2 regions of the Acidovorax sp. NCPPB 3576 genome follow, and region 2 is predicted to be linked to the other one. Evidence: predicted binding sites of a transcription regulator. Region 2 holds the regulator's gene; the other holds the start of a gene.
The links. The regulator FNR, encoded in region 2, switches genes on or off when oxygen is low (the NO sensors DNR and NnrR bind a similar motif). The targets are predictions, from matches to a motif close to TTGATNNNNATCAA.

Region 1 (11,058 bases), 1.8 Mb from region 2:
AGCTGCCCGACGGCGTGAAATAGCCGCCGTCCCGGCCGTGCGTTCCCCGCCGCGCCGCGGTGCTCCCTGGGGGGCCCGCGGCGTCGTCATTTGCGGATCTCGGCCTGCAGCGCGGGCGCGGCGCCCAGCGGGTGTTCGGTGTAGAACATGCCGCCGTGGTAGAGCAACGGCGAGGCGCCCGTGCGGTGGCTGCAGCGCTCCACCTCGCCCACGAAGATCGTGTGGTCGCCCTCCACGTACTGGCTGCGGTTGAAGCACTCGAACACCGCCGCGGCGCCGTCCAGCACCGGGGCGCCGGCGATGCCCGGCTGGTGCGCCACGCCCGCCCAGCGGTCCACGCCGCGCGAGGCGAAGCGCTCGGCCAGCGCGCGCTGGTCGGCCGCCAGCACGTTGATCGCGTAGTGGGAGCCGGCCGACAGGGCCGTCAGCGTGGAGGCCTTGTGCGCCAGGCTCCACAGCACCAGCGGGGGCTGCAGCGACACCGAATTGAAGGAACTGGCTGTGAGGCCGATCAGCTCGCCACCCTCGCCGCGCGCGGTGACGATGGTCACGCCCGTGGCGAACATGCCCAGCGCATCGCGGAACTCGCGTGTGGAAAAACCGGGCGGACGGGCGGCAATGGGGCGGGGCAGGGGGCTGTTCACGAAGGCGCGGGCGCGGGCGGCCGGAGGGAAGGGGGTCGGCTATTATGGTCCGGCGCCTGGCGATTTGCTGCCGGCGGCCACCGCACCCTGCGGTTCTTCTCATGGCCCTTCTACCCACTTTCACGACCCTCGGCTCCGGACCCACCGTGCTCATGCTGCACGACGCGGACGGCGACCACCTCACTTTCGCTCCCCAGGTCGAGACCCTGGCGACGGCCGGCTACCGCGCCGTGGCCTGGGACATGCCCGGCTACGGCCGCAGCGCGCCCATCGAGCCCTACAGCTTCAAGGGCCTGGCCAACAGCTGCGTGCAGCTATTGCAGGCGCTGCAGTGCGGCCCCGCCGTGCTGGTGGGCCACGGCCTGGGCGCCATGATCGCCATCGAGGTGGCGCTGCGCGAGCCCGCGCTGGTGCGCCGGCTGGTGCTGTGCAGCGGCGGCCCGGCCCTGGATGGGCACAGCCTGGACGAATGGGTGGCGCCGCGCCTGGCCGAGCTGGACGCCGGCCAGTCGATGGAGCAGATCGCCCAGCGCCTGGTGCCGCGCCACATCGGCACCGGCGCATTGCCCGAGGGCGTGCGCCTGGCCGGCCATGCCATGGGCCAAGTGCACCGCTCGGCCTACCGCCGCGCGCTGGAGGCGCTGCCCACGTTCGCGCGCAGCGCGGCCGAGCTGTCGCGCCTGCACATGCCCACCTTGCTGCTGGGCGGCGAGCAGGACCGCTGCACCCCGCCCGAGGCGCTGCAGGCGCTGGCGCAGGTGCTGCCCGATGCGCGCCACCTGGACCTGCCCCACGTCGGCCACTGGCCGCAGCTGGAAGACCCCGACGGCTTCGACGGCGCGCTGCTGGCGTTCCTGGCCTCTTCCGAGCGGGTGCTGCATTGAGCGCCGCCGACCGCACGCCGCGCGGTGCCTCCGCGGCCGCCCTGCCCTGGCTGCTGCCCCTGGGCGCGGCGCTGGCCCTGGCGCTGATGGGCACCCGCATCTGGAACCCGGACTTGGTGGGCGGCGCGCGCGTGCCGCTCGGCGAGGGGCCGGCGACCGCCCAGGTGACGGTGCCTGCCCGCATGTCCGGCATCCAGTCGGCCGTGATCGTGCAGCCCCGTTCTCCCGAGGCGCCCTTGCCGCAGGCCCGCAAGCCGGAGCGGGGCGTGGCCCCGGCCAGTGCCGGCACGGGCGCGCCGCCCAAGGCGGCACAGGCATCGGCCCCGGCGCCATCGACGCCCGGCACTGCCGCCCCGGGCACCGCCAGTGCGCAGCCGGACACCGCCTGCCCGTTGCTCCTGCCGCGCCTGCCCGGCATCTCCAAGGCCCAGTGCCAGTCCGCGCAGCTGGTGCCCAGCGGCGCGCTGTCGCGCAATGGCATCCCCCTGTACTGGCGCGACGTGCCGCCGGCCGGCATGGCCCCGGGCACGGTGCCGCTGCGGGTGCTGGTGGTGGGCGCCATGCACGGCGACGAGCCCACGGCCGCGTCGCTCGCGCTGCGCTGGATCGGGTTCGCCGAATCGCGCCTGCTGCCCACGCGGCGGCCGGTGCACTGGCGGTTCATCCCCGCGCTGAACCCGGACGGCATGCTCGCCAAGCCCGCCACCCGGGTGAACGCGCGCGGCGTGGACCTGAACCGCAACTTTCCCACGCCCAACTGGGAGCGCGACGCCCCCATCTACTGGGAAAAACGCACCCGCCGGGACCCCCGCCGCTGGCCCGGTCCGACCGCGCTGTCCGAGCCCGAATCGCAGTTCCTGCACACGCAGATGGCGCAGTTCGAGCCCGATCTGGTGGTCAGCATCCATGCGCCCTACGGCGTGCTCGACTTCGACGGCCCGCAGCCGCCGCCCAGCCGGCTGGGCCGCCTGCGGCTGGACCAGCTGGGCATCTTCCCGGGGTCGCTCGGGAACTACGGCAGCGTGCACCTGGGGCTGCCCGTGGTCACCATCGAACTGCAGCACGAGCTGCGCATGCCGCAGGACGACGAGGTGCGCGTGATGTGGCGCGACCTGCTGCGCTGGATGGACGACCACCTGACCGTGGTGGATGGCCAGGCATCACCGCAAAAATAGCCTCCAGCGCAGATTCGACTAGGGCGTTATGCTATTAAAAATGTAGCGGCCGATTCGAGGGCCTGCGCATCGGACTGCACGGCGCCGGGCGGCCCGCCCTGGCCCCACAGGGCGCCGCCCCAGGGCATGGCCAGGAACTGCGCGCACAGCCGCACCGAATCGATCATGGGCTGCGCCTTGGCGCGGTCGCCGCTGGTGGTGACGAGCCGCAGCGTCTTGGCCGCCATGGGCTCCTTGAACGGCTGGCCCGGAATGCGCATCCAGCCGCTCCAGTGGTCCAGATAGGTCTTGAGCGGCGAGGGAATGCTGTACCAGTACACCGGCGCGACGAACACGATGTCGGTCGCGGCGAGCGTGGCCTCCAGCAGCGTCTTCATGTCGCCGGTGGGGGCGGGGTACTCGCCGGTGGTGTGGCGCCGGTCCACGAAGGGCGGCAGCTCCATCCACGCGAGGTTCAGCCAGGTCTGAACGGCGTCCGCCGGCAGGGCCGCAGCGGCCTGCCGCGCCAGCCATTCGGTGTTGCCGACATGGCCGGGCTCGCGGGTGGAGGTCGTGAGGAACAGGGTGTGGGAAGGCATGCCCGGCATGGTAGCGCCGGCAGCGCCTTGCACCGGCCCGCCCCGTCAGGCGGCGGCTGGAGCGGCTGCGGTGGCGTCCGCCGCCGTGCCCTGGCCCAGGAAACCGAAGGCCATGGCCGGCCGCTCGCCGCTGATCAGCTCGGCCACCGCCTTGCCGGAGCCGGCGCCGTGCGTCCAGCCCAATGTGCCGTGGCCCGCGTTGACCCACAGCTTGCCCACGCGCGTGCGGCCGATGAACGGAATGTTGGTGGGCGTGGCCGGGCGCAGGCCGGTCCAATACTGCGGATTGCCGCCTTCCTCGGGCGTGCGGGTGTCGCACACGCCGGGCAGGATGGCCTCGATGCGGCGCGACAGCATGTGGCAGCGCGCGCGGGCCAGGGGGCTGTCCAGCGACAGGTCGTAGCCGCCCAGCTCGATGGTGCCGGCCACGCGCAGCACGTTGCCCAGGCGGCTCATGGCGATCTTCTTGCCGTCGTCGATGGTCGAGACCAGCGGCGCGCCCTCGGGCCGCAGCAGCGGGAAGGTCGCGCTGTAGCCCTTGCCGGGGTAGATCGGCAGGTCCACGCCCACGGTGCGCAGCAGCGGGGCGCTGTAGGTGCCGCAGGCGACGACGATCGCATCGGCGGTGAGGTTTTGGTCTTTTTGGCCTCCAGCGCTAGTGTTTCTTGCGCGGACGGCTACGGATTCGATAGCGCCACCGGCCTGGTTCAGGCGCACCACGTCGTGGCCGTAGAGGAACTGCACGCCGCGCTCGGCGCAGCGGCGCGCGAGTTCCTGCGTGAACAGGCGGGCGTCGCCGCTTTCGTCGGTGCTGGTGTAGGTGCCGCCGGTGATGTGGTCGCCATAGGCGCGGAAGGCCGGCTCGATCTGCAGCAGCTCGTCGCGGCTGACCAGGCGGCGCTGCACGCCGTGCCGGCGCATCACCTCGACCGCGTGGCCGGCGGCGTCGAACGATTTCTGGTCGGTGTAGAAGTGGGCGATGCCGCGCTCCAGCCGGTGGTATTCGATGCCGGTGGCACGCACCACGTCCTTCAGGGCGGCATGGCTGTAGGCGCCCAGGGCCACGATCTGCTGCACGTTGCGCTCGAACGCCGCATCGTTGCACTGCGCCAGGAATTTCAGGCCCCAGCGCCACTGGTCCCAGTCGAGCTGCGGGCGAAACAGCAGCGGCGCCTCCTTGTCGAACATCCACTTGAGCGCCTTGAGCGGCGCATCGCGGTTGGCCCAGGGCTCGCAGTAGCTCACCGAGATCTGGCCCGCGTTGGCGAAGCTCGTCTCCAGCGCCGCGCCGGGCTGGCGGTCCACGACGGTGACTTCATGGCCGCGCTCGAGCAGATGCCAGGCGGTGCTGATGCCGATGATGCCGGCACCCAAGACGATGGTTTTCATGGGCCGGAGTGTGGATCGCGTTGCGGCGAATTAAAAGCAAAATTAAACTTCATCCAAATTCATCAGAACCTCTAATGCACGCACGCCCATGAGCAGCTTCGATCCCGCCGCACTGGAATGCCTGGCCGCCATCGTGGAGGAGGGCGGTTTCGAGCGCGCCGCCCAGCGCCTGAACGTCACGCAGTCGGCTGTCTCGCAGCGGCTGCGCGCCCTGGAGGCGCAGGTGGGCTCGGTGCTCATCGTGCGCAGCCGGCCGCTCAAGCCCACCACCGCCGGCCAGTTGCTGCTCAAGCACACCAAGCAGTTGCGCCTGCTGCGCGCCGACCTGGAACGCGACCTGCAGGAGCTGGCCCCGAGCGCCCCCGGCGGCGCGCGCGAGGACGAGCGCATCTCGATCGCCATCAACGCCGACAGCATCGCCACCTGGGCGCTGGAGGCGCTGCACGATCTGGTGCGCCAGCGCCTGCCGGTGGAGATCATCGTGGACGACCAGGATTTCACGCAGGAATGGCTGCGCTCGGGCCAGGTGCTGGGCTGCGTGACCACGCTCAAGCAGGCGCTGCGCGGCTGCAAGGTCGTGCCGCTCGGGGCCATGCACTACGTGGCGGTGGCCTCGCCGGCGCTCGCGGCGCGCTACCTGCCGCACGGGCTCACGCCGCACAACTTCCGCGACGTGCCGTTCCTGTCGTTCAACCGCAAGGACGACATGCAGGCCGAGTTCGTGATGCGCGCCTTCGGCCTCAAGCGCGTGGCGCTGCACCACCTGTTCGTGCCCAGCTCCGAAGGCCAGGTGCGCGCCGCCACCGCCGGCTGGGGCGCGGGCGTGGTGCCCGAGCTGCTGGTGCGCAGCGCGCTGGCCGATGGCAGCCTGGTGGACCTGGCGCCCGGCCATTCGCTGCCGATCCAGCTGTACTGGCATTGCTGGAACCTCGAATCCGAAGTGCTGGATGCGCTGTCCGAGGCGCTGACCCGCACCGCGGCCCGCATGCTGGCGGTGTAGATATCCCCCGGGCCCGACCCGGTATCGGCCGCCACGGCCGGTCGCTAAGATGCGCCGAATGAATACGCCCCCGCCCCGCCCCTCCTTCAAGGCGCAAATGCACCAGGCACGGGAAGAGGCCATCGTGGCGGCTGCGGGCCGCCTGCTCGGTGAAAAAGGCTTCGAGGCCATGACGCTGGACGACGTGGCCGCTGAAGTCGGCGTGGCCAAGGCCAGCCTGTACAAGCACTTCGCCGGCAAGGACGACCTGTGCGCTGCCGCCATGGTGTATGCCGTGGACCGGCTGCAAGGGTTTTTGCAGAACGTGCCGCCCGGCCAATCCGCCATCGAACGGCTGCAGGCGCTGCTGCGCTGGATGCTGTCGCTGCAACTGAGCGACGAGATGCCCCTGCTGCTGAGCCGCAACTCCGGCCTGGCCGGGCCGCTGCGCGACTGCGCGCGCTATCAGGCGTCGCTGCAGACCGCCAGCGCGCTGATCACCACCTGGATCGTGGAAGCCCAGGAGGCCGGCCAGCTGAACGCCCAATGGCCGCCGGACGTGGTGCTGTGGGCGCTGCTGGCCCGTTCGGCCGACCCGCTGCCCGCCATGCTGCGGGCCACCGGCCAGTACAGCGATGCGCGCATCCTCGACTGGGCGGTGGAAACCTGCTTCGGCGGCTTGGCCGCGCAAGCGATCAGCGCACCAGCAGCACGGGCACCTGGCTGTTCGCCAGCACCTGGGTACTGACCGAGCCCATCACCAGCTTGCCGAGCGCCCCGTGGCCGTGCGAGCCCATCACGAGCAGATCGAACTTGCCGGTGTCCGCCACCTTGCCGAGGGTTTCGCCGATGGGGCCGGTCTTCACGATGCGCTGCGCAGCCACGCCGTGGCGCGCGAGGAACTTGACCACCGGGCCGATGATTTTCTCGGCCTCTTCGGCGTGGTACTTTTCGACCGTTTCCTTGCCCAGTGCGGCCCGCGCGCGGGGCGGCAGGGAAGGCTGCACGGTGACCACGGTGTAGTCGTGCGTGCCGGCCAGCAGTTCCTCGTGGGTGGCGAGGTAGGCGAGCATTTTCTTGGTGTACGGGCTGCCGTCGACAGCGAGGAGGATTTTCATGAAGACGTCTCCGAAAGAGGAGGGACCAGACTAATCTGCGCGTGCGCCTGTTGTCTTGACCTGCGTCATCTTTGTATGCCCTGCGCGGCGAGAGCGCCGGCGTGGAGGCCGGCACCTGCGCACGATCATACGGTGGCGGTGAAATGCGGCGAGAAGGTGTCCTGCTCGCCCTTGCGGGCATAGCCCAGCGGGTTGGCCACCACGCGGCAGCGCCAGGGCGTGCCATCGGCCCGCGCGCCCTGCACCGTGTAGTCGCTCGGCGAATGCAGGTGGCCGTGCATCCACAGTCGGGCATGGGGCAGCAGGTCGTCCAGCGCATTGCAGAACCCCGCGGTGCCGGGAATCAACCCGTAGCGCGGGTCGGCGCTTTTCAGGCTCGGGGCGAAGTGCGTCACGGCCACGGTGGGGCCGTCGAACGGGCGCGCGAGCGCATCGCGCAGCCAGGCCTGGCAGGCCAGGGACTGCTCCCGCATCGGCTCGGCCAGGAAGGGCTCGCCGCTGCGGGTGCCGCCGGTCTTGCGCAGGTAGAAGTTGGCGGCGCGAAAGGCCTTCTCGCGCTGGCGCAGGCGGCGTGCGAGGTCGGTGCTGCCCTCGTCCTCGGCGAGCGCATCGAAGTCGCTCCAGAGCGTGGTGCCGACGAAGCGCACGCCCTCCAGCACCACGCTTTCGCGCTCCAGCCAGATCAGGCCCAGGCGGTCGCACACCTGGCGCAGGCGCTGCTGGGCGGCGTCGAAGTCCTGCATGTCGTATTCATGGTTGCCGGGCACGAACAGCACCGGCGTCGGCCAGCCGGCGAACTGCGGCAGCGGGGAAAAGCGCGCCAGCCCGAAGTCGTCATCGGCCAGCTGCGAGCCGGATTGGTAGGAGCCGATGTCCCCGGCCAGCACGAGCACGTCGGCGCCCGGGGCGGGGCTGGGGGCGAAGGCGGGGTGGGCTTCCAGGTGCAGGTCGGACAGCAGTTGAATCTTCATGCCGCCGATTGTGGAGGCTGGCGCGGGCCGCCGTCAGGCCACGGGCGGGCGCCGGGCCGTGGGCAGGGCCGAGCGCACCATCGCGCCCCGCAGCCAGCGGTGGGCCGCGTCGTGCAGGCGGCGGCGGTGCCACAGCGCATCGACGTGCACCGTGGGCAGCGGCATGGGCAGCGGGCGCCACACCAGTTCGCCGGCGATGCTGGCCACCCCCACGAAATGGCGCGGCAGCACGGTGAGCAGGTCGGTGGTGGTCACCACGCGGCCGGCGGTGAAGAACTGGTTCACCGTGAGCACGATGCGCCGCTCGCGGCCCAGCGCGGTGAGCGCCTCGTCGATGAAGCCGTAGGGCTTGCCGGAAAAGCTCACCAGCAGGTGGCGCGCGTTGCAGTACAGATCGAGCGTCATCGGCACCTGGGCGAGCGGGTGGCCGTGGCGCATCACGCACACGTACTCGCCGTCGTACAGGCGCACGCTTTCGAAGGCCACCACGCTGTCGGTCTGGGCGCGGGCGGTCAGGTCGGCCATCACCGCGGGGAAGTAGCCCACGGCCATGTCGGCGGATTCGTCGTCCAGCATGCTGCGCGGGTCGCGCGTGGTGAGCGGCACCACGCGCACCGACACCCCGGGCGCTTCGCGCTCGATGATCTCCACCAGCGGCGGGATCAGCGTGGCGCCCGTGGCGTCGGCCATGGCCAGCACGAACGTGGAGCTGGCGGTGGCCGGGTCGAAATCGCCCGGCGCCAGCGACTGTTGCAATTGCGCCAAGGCCTGCCGCACCGGCGGCCACAGCGTGAGGGCCCGCGGCGTGGGTTGCACGCCCTGCCCGCTGCGCACCACCAGATCGTCGCCCAGCACTTCGCGCAGGCGCCGCAGCGCGTTGCTCACGGCGGGCTGGGTGAGCGACAGCTTGTAGGCGGCGCGGGTGAGATTGCGTTCGGTCATCACCTCATCGAACACGCGCAGCAGGTTCAGGTCGAGCGAGCGGAAATTGAGGGGCTGCATGTTGAACCATCACTTCAATGAATGACTGAGATTCAAAATATAAAGTGGAACAGCCATGGGGTAAACCCTAAGATTCGTTCATTCGCCCGGCAATTTCGCCAAAAGCGTCTGAAAAGGGTCCTCATCATGGCAAATTTTGTACACATCGAATACCGCACCGAACATCCCGGCGTGCAGCGCGCAGAGCGCTTCGCCGCTTCCCTGAAGGGCGCTGCCGCCAGCCTGGACGGCGCACGGGGCGCATCCTCCCTCCTGCTGGCCGCCGTCGTGGCCGCCGTGCTGGTGGTCGCCAACCAAGTGGTCGACAGCCGCGCTGAAGGCCACATGCTCGCCGCCTGGATGGTCATGTGGGTGATCGCCTTCGCCGCGCTGGCCCTGCTGGCCGGCCCTGCCCGCCGCACCAGCGCCGTGTTGCGCTCCGGCTACAAGGCCTGGACCGAAGCCCGCCGCCGCGAAGCCGAAGACGAAAAGACCTGGAACGCTGCACTGTACGACGCCCGCATCATGGCCGACCTGAGCCGTGCCATGAACGGCATCGCAGTGGACAACATCCGCCGCTACTACTGAGATCGGCGGCCGGACCGGCCGCAAAGTCTCCCCATCAAGGGCGCCTCACCAGGCGCCCTTTTTTCATGGCGCTTCAAAGCGCGGGTGCGCGCGCTCGCCCCTTGCCAGCCACCGCTGGCGCCAGCGTTCCAGTCCGTAGTAGATGACGGGGGTGGTGTACAGCGTGAGCAACTGGCTGACCGCCAGCCCCCCCATGATGGCCAGGCCCAGCGGCCGCCGCAGCTCGGAGCCTTCGCCTGTGCCGAGCACCAGGGGCAGCGCGCCGAGCAGGCCGGCGAGGTTGGTCATCAGGATCGGGCGCAGCCGCAGCGCCGCCGCGCGGCGGATCGCCTGCTGCGGCGTGAGCCCTTCGCGGCGCTGGGCGTCGAGCGCGAAGTCGATCATCAGGATGGCGTTCTTCATGACCACGCCAATGAGCAGGAACAGCCCCAGCAGCGCCATGAGGCTGAACGGGGTGTTGGTCAGCCACAACGCCAGGAGCGCGCCCACGCCTGCGGGCGGGACGGTGGAGAGGATCGTGAGCGGGTGCACCAGGCTCTCGTACAGCACGCCCAGCACCAGGTACACGGCCAGCACCACGCCCAGGATGAGCCAGGGCTGCGAGCGCACCGCGCTGGCCCGTGCCGCGTCTTCACCGGACGGCGCCAGGTGCACCGAGGCGGGCAGCATGACGCGCGCCATCACGGCGTTGAGGGCGCGCTGTCCCTGCTCCTGCGTCACGCCGGGGGCCAGGCTGTAGCCGATGTACATCGACGCGAACAGCGCGTCGTGCCACACCTGGTCCTCCGCCAGCCCGTAGCGCCACGTGGCAAAGGCGGTGAGCGGCACGCGCGATCCGCTCGGCGTGAGCACCTGCATCTGCGCCAGCGATTGCGGCTGCGACGTGAAGCGCGGGTCCACCTCCATCACCACGCGGTACTGGTTGAGCCGGTCGTACAGCGTGGTCACCTGGCGCTGGGCGTAGGAGTTGTTCAGCACGGACGCCACGGCTTGCATATCCACCCCCAGGCGCTGCGCGGCCTCGCGGTCGATGTCCACCACCACCTGTTGCGCGCCGCCGTCGCTCACGGCCTGCACGTCGGTGAACTCCGGTGCCTCGCCCATCGCCAGCGACACCTTGCGGGCCCAGGTGCGCAGCGCCCGGACCTCGCCCGAGCGCAGGATGACCGCCGTATCGGCCTCGCCGAACGACACGCCGCCGATCTGGATGTCCTGCTCGATGCTGGGGCTCAGTACCCCGCCCGGCACGGCCGGCGCCTTCTCGCGAAGCCGGTTGACCACGGCCTGCGTCGGCTCGCCGCCACGCTCCGCCAGGGGTTTGAGGCTGACGATGAAGAAGCTGTTGGCGATGCTGCCGCTGCCGCCGCTGGTGCCGGCCACGTGGGCCACGGCCGGGTCGGCCAGCAGCAGGCGGCGGTAGGCCTCGATCTTGGGCTGCATGACCTGGAACGAAAAGCCATCGTCGCCGCGGATGAAAGCGTGGACGATGCCGGTGTCCTGACGCGGCATCATGATCTTGGGCAGCGACTGGTAGAGCCACACGTTCACGCCCACCACGGCCAGGAAGGCGAGCAGCACCACGCCGCCGTGGCGCAGCGCCCAGCCCAGGCTGCGGTCGTAGCCGTGGCGCAGGTCGGCCAGCATCGCGGCGCTGGCGGCCCCCACGCGAGCGGTCCAGGCATGCCGCGCCTGTGCCTGGCGTGCGCTGCGCTGCCCGCGCAGGCCATAGGCGCACAGCACGGGCGTGAGCG
Region 2 (11,058 bases):
CTGCGTGCTGCAGGGCCCGGCCGGCGGACTGCTGGCCGACGAGCGCATGGCGCAGCTGTACCTGGGCAACCACTGATGGCGGAGACGGAGGCGCGCGCTGCAGGCGGATGCTCCGTTTTTTATAGCAATATGCCCTGGTACTGATTGCGCTGGAGGGCGATTCGATGCGCAATCATCCTGTCGTGCGGATCGCCCCCGGTCAGCGTAGCACCAGCACGGGGATGTGCGAGTGGGTCAGAACGTGCTGCGTTTCGCTGCCCAGCAGCAGCCGCTGCAGGCCCTTGCGCCCATGCGAGGCCATCACGATCAGGTCGCACTGGTGCTTGCGGGCCGCGGCGATCACCGCCTCGGCGACGAGGTCTGACTTGGTGACCACCGCCTTCACCGCCACGCCCTGGGCGCTGCCCAGCGTCTTGATGCCGTCCACCAGCGCCTTGGCGGCTGCTGTCCACTGCGCCTCGATGCGCTTGGCATCGCCCTTGTCCACGACGGAGCCGCCTTCGAAGTAGCTGCGCGGATAGCGCGGCACCACCTTGAGCACGACCACGGCGGCGCCGCTCAGCGCCGCCAGCGCGAGGCCGTGGTCCACGGCCTTGCCGGAGAGCTCGGAGCCATCGGTGGCGATCAGGATGCGTTGGTACATGGAAGACTCCCGAAGTGGACGGAGGACGCCAGCTTACGAAGCCCGGGCATGGGCAGGCTTGATCCAGGTCAATGTGCGGACGGGGCAGGGCGCATAGCCTCGGGTCCATGCTGTCCCACCGCTTCGAGCCGACTCCCGACCGCCCCGATCTGGCCGCGGGAACGCGGGCCCCGGACGCTGTGTGCGCCGAGGGCGCCTCGCTGCTCGACGACCCGCAGGAGTGGCCGTCGTTCGGCCGTGCCCGCCTGCCTGCGGGTGCTGACGCTGGCGCCGATGCCGCCGCGCAGACCTGGGAATCGCATGTGGTGCTGGAAGGCATGCACTGCGCCGCCTGCGCCCTCACCATCGAGGAGGCCCTGCGCGCCGTGCCGGGCGTGGCGCAGGCCGATGTGAGCGCGGCCACCCGGCGCGCGCGCGTCGTGTGGAATGCGGCGCAGGTGCGGCCTTCGCAATGGATCGCCGCCGTGCGGCGCGCGGGCTACCGGGCCCTGCCGGCCATGGACGCCTTCGCGCGCGCCGAGCGCCAGCGCGAGCACCGCCGCGCGCTGTGGCGCTGGCTGGTGTCCGGCTTTTGCATGATGCAGGTGATGATGTACGCGTGGCCCGCCTACGTGGCGCAGCCGGGCGACCTCACGGCCGAGATGGAGCAACTGCTGCGCTGGGCCTCGTGGGTCATCACCCTGCCGGTGGTCATCTTCGCCTGCGGGCCGTTCTTTGCGAACGCGCTGCGCGACGTGCGGCTGCGCCGGGTGAGCATGGACCTGCCCGTGGCGCTGGGCATGGCCATCACCTTCGGGGTGAGCACGGCGGGCACCTTCGATCCCAGCGGAATCTTCGGGCGCGAGGTGTTCTACGACTCGCTGACCATGTTCGTGTTCTTTTTGCTCACCGGCCGCTGGCTGGAGCTGCGGCTGCGCGACCGCACGGCCGGCGCGCTGGAGGCGGTGATGAACCGCCTGCCCGATAGCGTGGAGCGCCTGGGGCCCGATGGCGCCTTCGTGCGCGTGGCCGTGCGGCGCCTGGCCGTGGGCGACACGGTGCGCGTGCTGCCGGGCGAGGCCTTCCCGGCCGATGGGCGCATCACGCGGGGCGACACGCTCGCGGACGAGGCCCTGCTCACGGGGGAGTCCACGCCCGTGGCGCGGCCCGAGGGCAGCGCGGTGACTGCCGGCAGCTACAACCTGCAGTCGGCCGTGCAGATGCGGGTGGAGCGCGTGGGCGCCGACACGCGCTTCGCCCAGATCGTGGCGCTGATGGAAAGCGCCTCGCTGCAAAAGCCCCGCCTGGCGCAACTGGCGGACCGCATCGCGCGGCCGTTTCTCATCGCGGTGCTGGCGGCCGCCGCGCTGGCCGCCGCGTGGTGGTGGCCCACCGACCCGGGCCATGCGCTCATGGTGGCGGTGGCGGTGCTCATCGTGACCTGCCCCTGCGCGCTGTCGCTCGCCACACCCGTGGCCATGCTGACCGCGGCGGGCACGCTGGCGCGCCAGGGCGTGCTGGTGCGCCACCTGCAGGCCCTGGAGGCCCTGGCGGGCGTGGACACCGTGGTGTTCGACAAGACCGGCACCCTCACGCGCGACGGCATGGCCGTGCGCGGCGTGCACCCGGCACCGGGCGTGGACCGGGCCGATGCCCTGGCGCTGGCCGCAGCCGTGGCCCGCCATTCCATGCACCCGGTGTCGCGGGCGCTGGTGGCTGCGGCATCGCAGCAGGGACTGGATGGCGCCACGCAGTGGCGGGTGCTGGAGGTGCAGGAACTGGCGGGCGAAGGCCTGGTGGCGCTCCTGCAGCAAGGCGGTGCCGGGCCGCAAGATGTGCCCGACGGGCGCGGCCGCCTGGCCCTGGGCGAGCGCACCGTGCGCCTGGGCTCGGTGCGCCATGCGGGCGCCGGCGGCCCGGCCGGTGATGGGGCCGAGGACAGCGCCGCGGGGCAGCAGGTGGTGCTGTCCGAGCAGCACAGCGACGGCACGCGGGTGGAGCTGGCCCGGTTCGACTGGCGCGAAGACCTGCGCCCCGAAGCGCCGCGCGCGGTGCGCCGCCTGCGCGATGCGGGCGTGGCCGTGCAGTTGCTCTCCGGCGACCGGCCCGGCGCGGTGCGGCGCATCGCCGCGCAGGTGGGCATCGAGCGGGCGCAGGGCGACTGCACGCCGCAGGACAAGCTCGCGCTGCTGCAGGCCGAGCAGGCGCGGGGCCACCGCGTGGCCATGGTGGGCGACGGGCTCAACGACGGGCCGGTGCTGGCGGGCGCGCATGTGTCGTTCGCCTTCGGCCGCGCCGTGCCGCTGGCGCAGTCGCGCGCCGATTTCGTGGTGATGGGCGGCGACCTGGAGCAGGTGGTGCAGACGCTGCTGCTGGCGCGCCGCACCCTGCGCGTGGTGCGGCAGAACCTGTGGTGGGCCGCGCTCTACAACGCGCTGTGCGTGCCGCTGGCCGTGGCGGGCCTCATGCCGGCGTGGCTGGCCGGGCTGGGCATGGCGCTCAGCTCGCTGCTGGTGGTCGCGAATGCGGCGCGGCTGGCGAAGGGGGCGGGTGGCGTGGTGGCCGGCGCCCAGGCAGCGCCCCTGGCCCCCGTGGCCCCAGGCGTCGCGGCCGTCGCGGAAGGCGTCTGATGGACATCCTGTACCTGCTCATTCCGCTGTCCGTGGTGCTGGTGCTGCTGGTGCTGATGGGCCTCGCTTGGGCCGTGCACCGCGGCCAGTTCGAGGACGTGGAGCAAGAGGGCGAACGCATCCTGCGCGACGACTGAGCGCACGCGATTCCGATTGCGATGGCGGCCGCCTGCGCCTGCTGCATGGCGAGGCCGGCGGTGCATCGCGTGGTGCTGCGCTGCACGCCCCGCGCGTCCTTCACCGCGCCTGAGCTTTCGGCGCAACACCCCGGCCGGATTCATCGCAACGATTGACATGCGTCAATGCCCCCAACGGGTATCCGGAAGAAACTTTCCGTGCAATCAAAGAGGTGCACGATGGAATCTCCAAAAACCGCTGCCGCGCATTACGACGACACCGTCGTCCGGCAGTTTTCGATCATGGCCGTGGTGTGGGGGGGGGTGGGCATGCTGGTCGGCGTCTTCATCGCCGCCCAGCTGGCCTGGCCGGAACTCAACTTCGGCATTCCCTGGCTCAGCTACGGCCGCCTGCGGCCGCTGCACACCAACGCGGTGATCTTCGCCTTCGGCGGCTGCGCGCTGTTCGCGACCAGCTACTACGTGGCGCAGCGCACCTGCCAGGTGCGCCTGTTCGCGGGGCCACTGGCTTCGTTCACGTTCTGGGGCTGGCAGCTCGTCATCGTGGCGGCGGCCATCAGCCTGCCGCTGGGCTACACCACCGGCAAGGAATACGCCGAACTGGAGTGGCCCATCGACATCCTGATCACGCTGGTGTGGGTGTCGTATGCCATCGTGTTCTTCGGCACCATCGGCCGCCGCAAGGTGCGCCACATCTACGTGGCCAACTGGTTCTTCGGCGCGTTCATCCTGGCGGTGGCGCTGCTGCACCTGGTCAACAGCGCCGAAGTGCCTGCGGGCTGGATGAAGAGCTACTCGGCCTATGCCGGCGTGCAGGACGCGATGGTGCAGTGGTGGTATGGCCACAATGCCGTGGGCTTCTTCCTCACCGCGGGCTTCCTCGGGATGATGTATTACTTCATCCCCAAGCAGGCCGGCCGCCCGGTGTACAGCTACCGCCTGTCGATCGTGCACTTCTGGGCGCTGATCTTCACCTACATGTGGGCGGGCCCCCACCACCTGCACTACACCGCGCTGCCGGACTGGACGCAATCGGTGGGCATGGTGTTCTCGCTGATCCTGCTGGCGCCCAGCTGGGGCGGGATGATCAACGGCGTGATGACGCTGTCGGGCGCCTGGCACAAGCTGCGCGACGACCCCATCCTGCGTTTCCTGATCGTGTCGCTGTCGTTCTACGGCATGGCCACGTTCGAGGGCCCGATGATGTCCATCAAGACCGTCAACGCGCTCAGCCACTACACCGACTGGACCGTGGGCCACGTGCATGCCGGCGCCCTGGGCTGGGTGGGCCTGATCACCATGGGTTCGCTGTACTACCTGATTCCGCGCCTGTTCGGCCGGGAAAAGATGCACTCGGTGCCCGCCATCGAGCTGCACTTCTGGATGTCCACCATCGGCATCGTGATGTACATCGCCGCGATGTGGATCGCCGGCGTCATGCAGGGCCTGATGTGGCGCGCGATCAATCCCGACGGCACGCTCACCTATACCTTCGTTGAAAGCGTGAAGGCCACCTATCCGTTCTACGTGGTCCGCTTCGCCGGCGGCCTGCTGTACCTGGGCGGCATGCTGGTGATGGCCTGGAACGTGTGGGCCACCGCCATCTCGGGCCGCTCGGTCAAGGTGTCGATCCCTGCCGTGAACACAGCCCATGCCTGAGCCCCGAGGAGCGCATTCCATGTCCGAACACAACCCCAAATCGGCCGGCTTCTCGCACGAGAAGATCGAGACCAACAACTTCCTGATGATCGTGCTGATCGTGCTGGTGGTCGCCATCGGCGGCCTGGCCGAGATCGTGCCGCTGTTCTTCCAGAAGTCCACCACCGAGCCCGTGACGGGCGTGCAGCCCTACACCGCGGTGCAGCTGCTGGGCCGCGACATCTACCTGCGCGAGGGTTGCTACAACTGCCACTCGCAGATGATCCGCCCCTTCCGCGCCGAGACGCTGCGCTACGGCCACTATTCGGTGGCCGGCGAGTTCGTGTACGACCACCCCTTCCAGTGGGGCAGCAAGCGCACCGGCCCCGACCTGCACCGCGTGGGCGGCAAGTACAGCGACGAGTGGCACCGCATCCACCTGAACAACCCGCGCGACGTCGTGCCCGAATCCAACATGCCCGCCTACAGCTGGCTGGAGAAGACGCCCGTCGATCCCGCCGTGGCTGCGCCGCGCATGAAGGCGCTGCGCACGGTGGGCGTGCCCTACACCGACGAGCAGATCGCCGCCGCGTCCGAGGAGGTCAAGGGCAAGACCGAGATGGACGTGCTCGTGGCCTACCTGCAGGTCATGGGCCGCGCCCTCAAGTAACGAACCCCAAGGAGCTGGTCATGGACATCACCACTGTGCGCATCGTCGCCACGCTGGCATCGCTGGCGTGCTTCCTCGGCATCCTGGTCTGGGCGTTCTCGCGCCGCAACCGGGCCCGGTTCGAGGAGGCCGCGCGCCTGCCCTTCGAGCAAGACTGATCCGCAAAAAACAATGAGAACGACATGAGTGACTTCACCCACAATTTCTGGTCGCTGTACGTAGCGGGGCTGACCGTGGTCGGCATTCTGGGCTGCCTGCTGCTGCTCTGGATCACGGCGCGCAAGAAGGTCGCCCCCAGCAGCGACAACACCACGGGCCACGTCTGGGACGAGGACCTGCGGGAGATGGACAACCCCATGCCGCGCTGGTGGATGTGGCTGTTCGTGCTCACCATCGTCTTCGGCTTCGGCTACCTGGCCGTCTATCCGGGCCTGGGCCGCTTCGCCGGCCAGTTCGGCTGGACGCAGGCCGGCGAGTACGAGGCCGAGATGGCCAAGGCCCGCACCGAGCTTGCGCCGCTGTACGCGCGCTTCGCCGCGATGAAGACCGAGGAGATGGCCGCCAACCCCGAGGCCATGGCCATCGGCGAGCGCCTGTTCATGAACAACTGCGCGCAGTGCCACGGCTCGGACGCACGCGGCAGCAAGGGCTTTCCCAGCCTGGCCGACAACGACTGGCTGCACGGCGGCGCGCCGGAGAACATCCGCGAGACGCTGGAGAAGGGCCGCATGGGCACCATGCCGCCCATGGCCGCGGCCGTGGGCTCGCCCGAGGACATCCGCAACCTCGCGCACTATGTGCTGAGCCTGTCGGGCAGCCCGCACGATTCGCTGCGCGCTTCGCTGGGCAAGTCCAAGTTCACTGCCTGCGCGGCTTGCCACGGCATGGACGGCAAGGGCAACACGGCCCTGGGCGCGCCCAACCTGACCGACGACATCTGGCTGCACGGCTGGGGCGAGGCGGCCATCACCGCCATGGTCAACCACGGCAAGGTCAACGTGATGCCCGCCCAGGCCGACAAGCTGACCGAGGCGCAGATCGGCGTGCTCACCGCCTACGTGTGGGGCCTGTCCAACCGCGCGAACGCGGTGCGCTGAACGAGCCGATGACCCCGAGGAACGCGATCTCCGCCCCTGGCGGTGCACCCTGGCCGGCGGTGCCGCCGCTTGAGCGTTCCTTTGCCGGCCGACCCTTTCGAGAACTGCCATGAAGCCACCCAGCGGGCCTGCCCGCAAGGTCATTCCCATCACCCCGGTCGCGCCTGGCGCCGCCGATGCGGCCGCCGAGATGGTGTCGCTGTACGAGGCGCAAAAGAAGATCTACCCGCGCTCCATCCACGGCGCTTTCGCCCGCTGGCGCTGGGCCATGGTGGCCCTCACGCAGCTCGTGTTCTATGTGATGCCCTGGCTGCAGTGGGGCGAGCGGCAGATGGTGCTGTTCGACCTGGGGGCGCGGCGCTTTTACCTGTTCGGGCTGGTGCTGTACCCGCAGGATTTCATCTACCTCACGGGCCTGCTGATCGTCAGCGCCATGTCGCTGTTCCTGTTCACCGCGGTGGCGGGGCGCCTGTGGTGCGGCTTCGCCTGCCCGCAGACGGTGTACACCGAGATCTTCATGTGGATCGAGCACCGGGTGGAGGGCGACCGCAGCGCGCGCCTGCGCCTGGACGCCGGGGGCTGGACCTTCGAGAAGGTGCGCAAGAAGGCGCTCAAGCAGTTCCTCTGGATCGCGGTGGCGCTGTGGACGGGCTTCACCTTCGTGGGCTACTTCGTGCCCATCCGCCAGCTGTCGGGCGAGCTGCTGGCGATGCAGGGCGGCTGGCAGATCTTCTGGGTGCTGTTCTACGGCTTCGCCACCTACGGCAATGCCGGCTTCATGCGCGAGCAGGTGTGCAAGTACATGTGCCCCTACGCACGCTTTCAGAGCGCCATGTTCGACCGCGACACGCTCATCGTCACCTACGACGACGCGCGCGGCGAGCCGCGCGGGCCGCGCACCAAGACGGTGGATTACAAGGCCAAGGGATTGGGCGACTGCATCGATTGCACGCTGTGCGTGCAGGTGTGCCCGGTGGGCATCGACATCCGCAACGGCCTGCAGTACGAGTGCATCGGCTGCGGGCTGTGCGTGGACGCCTGCAACACGGTGATGGACAAGATGCACTACCCGCCGGGGCTGATCCGCTTTTCCACCCAGAACGGCGTGGCGGCGGGCTGGGGGCGCGCGCAGATGCTGCGCCGCGTGCTGCGCCCCCGCGTGCTGATCTACAGCGCGGTGCTGGTGGCGCTGTGCGTGGGGCTGCTGGCCAGCCTGGTCATGCGAACGCCGCTCAAGGTGGACGTGGTGCGCGACCGCGCCGCGCTCTCGCGCATCGTGGCCGGCGGGCAGCTGGAGAACATCTACCGCCTGCAGATCATGAACGCCACCGAGTCCGGCCAGCGCTACCGCATCGGCGCGAGCGGACTGCAGGGGCTGCGCGTGGCGTCCGATGCCGAGGTGGAGATCGGCGCGGCCGAATCCCGCTGGGTGGCCGTGCGCCTGCAGATTCCCTACGGCTCCGCGCCGCCCGGATCGCATGCCGTGCAGTTCGACGTGCAGGCGCTGGGCTCGGGCGGCCATGTCGCCGAGAAGTCGGTGTTCCTGGTGCCGCGATGAGAGCCGCCGGCCCCACCGTTTCGATTCCAGGCGCCAGGCCTTCGGCCCGGCCGCCTTTCCTTCTTTCCTGTCAGGAGTGAACACCATGCCGTCCCCTACCGTCGCCACCGCACCGGTTTCCGTTCCTTCGTCCGCTCCCTGGTGGAAGTTCGGCTTCGTCTGGATGGTCATTGCCGGGCCGGCCATCGTGGTCGTGGCGGGCTTTACCACGCTGTGGGTGGCGATCGTGCGCCCCGACCCGGTGGTGGCCGAGGACTATTACCGCCAGGGCATCGAGATCAACAAGACGCTGGGCGGCCAGTCGAACAGCCTGGCCCCGGCCATGAAGGCGCGCAACCATGCGGCCACCCCCGCGCAGGACCAGCCGCGCTGAAAAGCGGCTGGTCCGCACCCCCCCCCGAAACGAGGAGACAAGCGCAATGTGGACCCAACGCCTCATGTGGATTGCATGGCCCGCCTTCCTGATGGCGGGCGTGCTGGAAATGCTGGTCTTTGCCCTGGTGGACCCGCAGGACATGCACTGGTTCGGACAGCCGCTGGCGCTCTCGCGCGAGGGCGTCTACACCATCGCTTTTTTTGCTTTCTGGCTGGTGACGATGGCGTCGAGCGCGCTCACCACGCTGCTGGCCATGTCGCCGTTCGAGCTGAACCGCTGCCCCGTGCCGGTGACCGACCGGCCCGCCGACTGCGCGCGCCACCACCCGGGCGCATGAGGTGCGAGCGTCGGTGCCTGTGCCGGGCCGCTCAGTGGCAGTTCTGCGAGTTCACGATGCGCTTGAGCGCGTCGGTTTCCAGGATGCGCACGTGGCGCTGCTTGACCTCGACGATGCCGTCCTCGACGAACTTCGAGAAAGTGCGGCTCACCGTCTCGAGCTTGAGCCCGAGGTAGCTGCCGATTTCCTCGCGCGTCATGCGCAGCACGAGTTCGGACTGCGAGAAGCCCCGCGCATGCAGGCGCTGCACCAGGTTGAGCAGGAAGGCCGCCAGGCGCTCTTCCGCCCGCATGCTGCCCAAGAGCAGCATCACGCCGTGCTCGCGCACGATCTCGCGGCTCATGATCTTGTGCACGTGGTGCTGCAGCGCCGTGACCTCGCGCGACAGCTCTTCGATGCGGTCGAAGGGCATGACGCAGACCTCGGCATCTTCCAGCGCGATGGCGTCGCAGGTGTGGTGGTCGCTGACGATGCCGTCCAGGCCGATGATCTCGCCGGCCATCTGAAAGCCCGTGACCTGGTCGCGGCCGTCCTCGGTGGCCACGCAGGTCTTGAAGAAGCCGGTGCGGATGGCGAAGAGCGAACTGAAGGGCTCGCCATTGTGGAACAGGGTGGCTCCCCGCTTGACCTTGCGGCGCACGGCCACGATGTCGTCGATCCGTTGCAATTGCTGGTCGTTCAGACCCAGCGGCATGCACAACTCGCGAAGGTTGCAGTTCGAGCAGGCCACTTTGATGGTTTGCGGATTCATGGACAAGGCCTTTGCGTTGAGGAGAGGGCGGCTGCCGGCAGGGTGGGAGACCCCGGGCGAACGCAGGGCACCTGTCATGGATCAATTGTGGCAGTGTGCGCCTGCAGAACCCTTGACCCATGTCAAGGGTTTCCCGTAAGGGCTGCGGCACATTGGGCAGGCACAAGGAAATCCCATGATCGCTGTCACCCCTGAACTCCTGCGCCGCTTCGACGTGCCCGGCCCCCGCTACACCTCCTACCCGACGGCCGACCGGTTCGTGGAGGCCTTCGGGCAGGACGAATACGTTCTCGCTCTGCAGCAGCGCCGCCTGGGGTCCGCCGCGAAGGCGCTGCCCCTGTCGCTGTATGTGCACATCCCGTTCTGCGAATCGCTTTGCTACTACTGCGCCTGCAACAAGATCATCACCCGGCATCCCGAGCGGGCCGAGGTGTACCTGCGCTACCTCAGCCGCGAGATCGACCTGCACACGGCCCAGTGCGGCGTGGGGCAGGTGGTGAGCCAGCTGCACCTGGGCGGGGGCAGCCCGACGTTCCTGTCGGACGACGGCCTGCGGTCGCTGATGGCCATGCTCCAGCGCAGCTTCACGCTCGCGCCTGGCGGCGAGTATTCGATCGAGATCGATCCGCGCACGGTCAATGCGGACCGGCTGGCGCTGCTGGCCGAGCTGGGCTTCAACCGCCTGAGCTTCGGCGTGCAGGACTTCGACCCCGAAGTGCAGAAAGCCGTGCACCGCATCCAGCCGGCAGGCCAGGTCTTCGACCTGGTGGCCAGCGCGCGGGCGCTGGGGTTCGAATCGATCAACGTGGACCTGATCTACGGCCTGCCGCGGCAGACGCCCGAGTCTTTCGAGCGCACGCTCGAGCAGGTCGGCCGGTTGCGGCCCGACCGCATCGCGCTGTATGCCTATGCCCACCTGCCCGAGCGCTTCAAGCCCCAGCGCCGCATCGTGCCGGCCGATCTGCCGCTGGCGGCGTCGAAGGTGGCCATGCTGTCGCAATCGCTGCGGGCGTTCCAGGACGCCGGCTACGTCTATGTGGGCATGGACCACTTCGCGCTGCCGGGCGACGCGCTGGCCGTGGCCAAGCGCCAGGGCCGGCTGCACCGCAACTTCCAGGGCTACAGCACCCAGCCCGACTGCGACCTGCTCGGCCTGGGCGTGTCGGCCATCGGCCGCGTGGGCGCGACCTACAGCCAGAACGCCAAGACGCTGGACGAGTACTACGACTTCATCAACCAGGG

Region 1: M5C98_RS23360 (universal stress protein) is a predicted target of FNR. The motif match lies at 6,823-6,836, and genes of this name have one in related genera.

The regions. Positions count from the first base shown of each region.
Region 1 covers NZ_CP097267.1:5,135,039-5,146,096, reverse strand. Annotated here, with positions in the region: gene minE (cell division topological specificity factor MinE) at 1-23, shown strand, start outside; gene M5C98_RS23395 (flavin reductase family protein) at 87-644, opposite strand; gene M5C98_RS23390 (alpha/beta fold hydrolase) at 746-1,528, shown strand; gene M5C98_RS23385 (M14 family zinc carboxypeptidase) at 1,525-2,703, shown strand; gene M5C98_RS23380 (NAD(P)H-dependent oxidoreductase) at 2,730-3,290, opposite strand; gene M5C98_RS23375 (D-amino acid dehydrogenase) at 3,327-4,670, opposite strand; gene M5C98_RS23370 (LysR family transcriptional regulator ArgP) at 4,759-5,670, shown strand; gene M5C98_RS23365 (TetR/AcrR family transcriptional regulator) at 5,729-6,397, shown strand; gene M5C98_RS23360 (universal stress protein) at 6,345-6,767, opposite strand; gene M5C98_RS23355 (metallophosphoesterase) at 6,893-7,738, opposite strand; gene M5C98_RS23350 (LysR family transcriptional regulator) at 7,772-8,740, opposite strand; gene M5C98_RS23345 (hypothetical protein) at 8,867-9,307, shown strand; gene M5C98_RS23340 (efflux RND transporter permease subunit) at 9,371-11,058, opposite strand, start outside.
Region 2 covers NZ_CP097267.1:3,330,695-3,341,752, reverse strand. Annotated here, with positions in the region: gene M5C98_RS15410 (ABC transporter ATP-binding protein) at 1-76, shown strand, start outside; gene M5C98_RS15405 (universal stress protein) at 200-643, opposite strand; gene M5C98_RS15400 (heavy metal translocating P-type ATPase) at 751-3,252, shown strand; gene ccoS (cbb3-type cytochrome oxidase assembly protein CcoS) at 3,252-3,389, shown strand; gene ccoN (cytochrome-c oxidase, cbb3-type subunit I) at 3,609-5,048, shown strand; gene ccoO (cytochrome-c oxidase, cbb3-type subunit II) at 5,068-5,697, shown strand; gene M5C98_RS15380 (cbb3-type cytochrome oxidase subunit 3) at 5,718-5,855, shown strand; gene ccoP (cytochrome-c oxidase, cbb3-type subunit III) at 5,880-6,794, shown strand; gene ccoG (cytochrome c oxidase accessory protein CcoG) at 6,904-8,352, shown strand; gene M5C98_RS15365 (FixH family protein) at 8,438-8,725, shown strand; gene M5C98_RS15360 (hypothetical protein) at 8,772-9,065, shown strand; gene fnr (fumarate/nitrate reduction transcriptional regulator Fnr) at 9,097-9,816, opposite strand; gene hemN (oxygen-independent coproporphyrinogen III oxidase) at 9,992-11,058, shown strand, end outside.